Regions from separate parts of the Halomonas sp. Cn5-12 genome, predicted to be linked through region 1. Evidence: predicted binding sites of a transcription regulator. Region 1 holds the regulator's gene; the other holds the start of a gene.
The links. Region 1 encodes LexA, which represses DNA repair genes until DNA is damaged. Its sites were predicted from a motif close to TACTGTNTANNTANACAGTA; they were not measured.

Region 1 (2,204 bases):
TATGCAGGACGCGTGATTAACATTCATCACAGCTTCTTGCCTTCCTTTGCGGGTGCCAAGCCGTATCATCAAGCCTATGAGCGGGGCGTGAAACTGATTGGGGCAACTTGCCACTATGTGACAGAAGAGCTGGATGCAGGCCCCATAATTGAGCAGGACATTCACCGGGTCAGCCACTGTCACACGCCTACTGATTTGGTACGTTTTGGTCGCGATGTGGAAAAAGCGGTATTGGCGCGGGGGCTGCGTTGGCACCTAGAAGATCGCGTGCTAATTCACGGCAACAAAACGGTCGTTTTTAGCTAATCGGCAGAAGGGGGCGCTATGTCGTTTGCACAAAGCGTATTGGCACCGTGGGCACTCGTGATGACGTGGCTTTTATCGTTGGGTGTCATCGTCTGGTGCTTATGCCTGCGCCCCTGGCGGCCACTGCTTGAGGATACAGCGCTTCAGCACCGCTGGATGGCAGCTACGTTGGCCATCATGTTGATGTGGCAATTGCGTGCGCAAGCGGTGGACTGGTTAACGCTTCACTTGGTGTTTACGGTGCTGATGACGCTAGTCTTTAAAATGCCGCTGGCGTTGATCAGCAATGTGATGATTAATGTCGCCATGGTGGCTATTGGCAGAAACGATTGGTCGCTAATGGGGGCAAATATGCTGGTGACAGGTATTGTGCCTGCGACCGTGACCGGTTTTGTATGGCGAATCGTTGACCGTCGGTTGCCTGATAATTTGATGGTGTTTTTATTTGCTTGTGGCTTTTTTGGAACGGCCTTGGCGACCTTAGGGGGAGGGCTATCTGCTGTTGCGCTGATTATCGTAGCGGGCACTGATCCCGAGGCCGTCTATCTCGCCCAAGAGTATGCCCGCTTTTTACCGTTACTGATGCCGTCAGAGGCATTTATAACCGGTATGCTGCTGAGTATTTTACTAGTGTACCACCCAAGCTGGGTGGCCACCTTTAATGACCACCGCTATATCGACTTGCAGTAGCCTGCCTTACAGGTTGGGCAACTAGCCAAGCGCTTGCCCATTACCACCGCGAATAACACCAACACCCACGCCTTCAATATCAAGCTGCTGAGTGCGTAGGTCGATCTCAATTGGTGCGAAATCTGCGTTCTCGGCAATCAGTGTTACTTGATGCCCTTGGCGTTTAAAACGCTTGACCGTTACTTCGTCTTCTAATCGTGCCACGACAATTTGCCCATCGCGAACGCGGTCAGTGCGATGCACGGCCAGAAGGTCGCCTTCAAGAATGCCTACATCTTTCATGGATAGGCCGCGCACCCGTAGCAGGTAATCTGCTTTAGGCGTGAAGTACTCAGCGGGCAGCGGGCAGTAACGGTCAATATGTTCAGCCGCAAGGATAGGGCTGCCAGCGGCGACCTCACCAATCACAGGAAGCCCATTGGGCAGCGGCTCATTAGTAGCAGGTGCTGCAGCCGCTGGCGTTTCAGTAAGCTCCTGCGGCTCCTGGTTAGGTAAGCGGATGCCTCGTGATGTATTGCGAATTATACGAATAGCGCCTTTGCGCTCGAGCGCACGCAAATGCTCTTCTGCTGCGTTAGGCGAGCGGAATCCCAGCGCTTTGGCAATTTCGGCGCGGGTAGGGGGGTAGCCAAGCTCACCCATGGTCTTAACAATAAAATCAAATACGTGCTGCTGACGTGCTGTGAGTGGACGCGACATACCAAACTCCAAAACAGTGAAAAGACAGTAGCTACATGTCGGCTTAATCAGTATGTGTTTAAGTATACAGTATGTTGCTCTGTCCAGTACATGACGAGTTACACCCAACCGAGACAGTCGTTAAGTGTTTAGTTAACGCTTACTACCCTTTGGATAAGAGATTGAGCCAGCAGGGGTTATGACATAGTATTCAGCTATGTTTAAAACACCTGTTTTTTGGAGGGCGCTATGGCCCAATCGGATACGGTAACGCGTATTTTAGATACTGCAGAGGTACTGTTTGCAGAGCGAGGCTTTGCCGAGACGTCGCTGCGTAATATCACCAGCAAGGCCCGGGTTAATTTGGCGGCCGTGAACTACCACTTTGGTTCCAAAAAAGCGCTAATTCAAGCGGTGTTTTCCCGCTATCTCGATCCATTTTCAGAGCGTTTTCACACCGCACTGGACGAGCTAGAAGCTCACTATCAAGGCCAGCCTATTCCTCTAGAAGTGCTGTTAGAGACCATGGC
Region 2 (2,204 bases), on a different contig from region 1:
GCTCGCCCCTTGCCCATCCCACGTTCAGCAAGGTTTCGAACTGTTCCAAGTTGGGTGCGGGGTCGGCGTGTTCGACGGTGGTTTGGGTGAAGTCGTTGAACTTGACCTTCACCATTACGCCGCGCACGGCGGGGGCCGGATCTAGGCGAGCGTATCGGCGCTCTAAATCGCCAATCAGCTCGGGGAGCTGACGACGGCAGGCTTCCAGGGTGGGTAAATCTTGAGAGTAGGTTTGCTCGGTGCTGATCGACTTGCGTTCGCGGTGGGTTTTAACCGGGCGCTCATCGCGCCCGTGGCTGAGTTCATGCAGGCGATGCCCAAAGCGGCCAAAGCGCTCCACCAGCTCGGTCAGCGGCCGGGCGCGCAGATCCGCCCCCGTTTGAATCCCCAGTTCGGCCAGCTTTTCAGCGGTGCGCGGCCCCACCCCATGAATCTTTTTCACCGGCAGTTGCTGCACGAAGGCGTCGATATCGTCTGGCGTGATGACAAACAGCCCATCGGGCTTGCGCCAGTCGCTGGCGATCTTGGCGAGAAACTTGTTGGGTGCCACACCCGCCGAGACGGTAATGCCCACTTCCTGCTTCACCCGATGGCGAATGGCTTCGGCCATACGGGTGGCGCTGCCGTGGTGAAGCGTGACCTCCGAGACATCCAGAAAGGCTTCATCCAGCGAGAGCGGCTCGATCAGTTCGGTGACATCGCGATAGATGGCAAACACCTGGCGTGCCACGGCCTTGTACTTCGCCATATCGCCACGAATCACCGTGAGATGGGGGCAACGTTTGAGCGCCTGAGCCATGGGCATGGCGGAGTGGATGCCAAACGCGCGGGCAGGATAGTTACAGGTGGCCACCACCCCGCGCTGCTCCACACTGCCGCCAATGGCAATAGGGATATCGGTTAACGCGGGGTTATCGCGCATCTCGACCGCCGCATAGAAGCAGTCACAGTCGCAGTGAATGATTTTGCGCACAGGCCGACCTTGCCTCCGCCATTAACTGTAAAAAAGCACAGTTTATCACAGGGTGTGCTGCAGCGCTGATGAGCAGCAAAACCCTAGGCGGGGGCGCTGTGAATCCCTCCCTGGACGCTACTTTCGCCATCCCTGGCGAAAGACCCCCGCTACGGGTTTTCCGCCCATATTCGCTGATCTAAATCAAGTACCACAAAAGGTGCGTAGCACCTGCTCGCTTTCCGTGGCCGGGGCGGCTAAGCGGCGCGCTTCTTCGGATTCATCGAAGGGCTGCGTGACCGCCGCGAGCAGCGTGTGGAAAGGCGCGAAATCGCCTTCTGTTGCCGCTTCAATCACCTCTTGAATGCGGTGGTTGCGGGGAATCACCACAGGGTTGGCGCGGCGCATGGCCTCCAGGCGCTCACGCTGCTGGCTCGCTTGCTGGGCGTTTTCCCACTCGGCCAGCCAAGCAGCAAGGCCATCGGGCTGAGTGGTCAGCGCTAGCAGCGCCTCTTTTTGGGAATGGGCTGACGAGTTCTTTCTCAGCGCTTGCGCATAGCGCGTCAGCGCATCAAAGGTGGCGGTCATATCCATGCGGCCCTGATGCATCTGGATTTCCAGCGCTTCCATGAGCGGCGCGGCGCGATCGCTTTCTGGAGCGAGGCCTAGCTTATTAGCGTGCAGGCGGCGCTGCTCGGCGCTAAAGCGGGAGGTAAAGCCGCGTAGCACCTCGGTGGCCTGCTCTACCACGGTGTCACCCTCTGCGCGCATCAGCGGCAGTAGGGTTTCGGCAAAACGGGCCAGGTTCCACTGGGCAATGCCCGGCTGGTTGTCGAAGGCGTAGCGCCCGCCCTGGTCAATGGAGCTGTACACCTTCTTCGGGTCGAACTGCTCCATAAACGCGCAGGGGCCGTAATCGATGGTTTCACCGGCAATGCTGCAGTTGTCGGTGTTCATCACGCCGTGAATGAAGCCTAGGCTCATCCAACGCGCCACCAGCGCTGCCTGGCGGGCGGTCACGGCCTCCAATAGCGCTAGGTACGGGTCTTCGGCAGTGGCCGCTTCGGGGTAGTGGCGGGCTATCACATGATCGGCCAACGCTTTGAGCGCGTCTTCATCGCAGCGAACGGCGGCAAACTGGAACGTGCCTACACGAATATGGCTGCTGGCTACGCGGGTCAGCACGGCTCCCGGCTCGGCCATTTGGCGCACCACGCGCTCGCCCGTAGAGACAGCCGCCAGCGCCCGGGTG

Region 2: dinB (DNA polymerase IV) is a predicted target of LexA. The motif match lies at 997-1,016, and genes of this name have one in related genera.

The regions. Positions count from the first base shown of each region.
Region 1 covers NZ_JAKGAY010000001.1:40,725-42,928, reverse strand. Annotated here, with positions in the region: gene purU (formyltetrahydrofolate deformylase) at 1-306, shown strand, start outside; gene L1249_RS00180 (energy-coupling factor ABC transporter permease) at 325-996, shown strand; gene lexA (transcriptional repressor LexA) at 1,018-1,695, opposite strand; gene L1249_RS00170 (TetR/AcrR family transcriptional regulator) at 1,924-2,204, shown strand, end outside.
Region 2 covers NZ_JAKGAY010000029.1:35,004-37,207, forward strand. Annotated here, with positions in the region: gene dinB (DNA polymerase IV) at 1-973, opposite strand, end outside; gene L1249_RS13905 (protein adenylyltransferase SelO) at 1,157-2,204, opposite strand, start outside.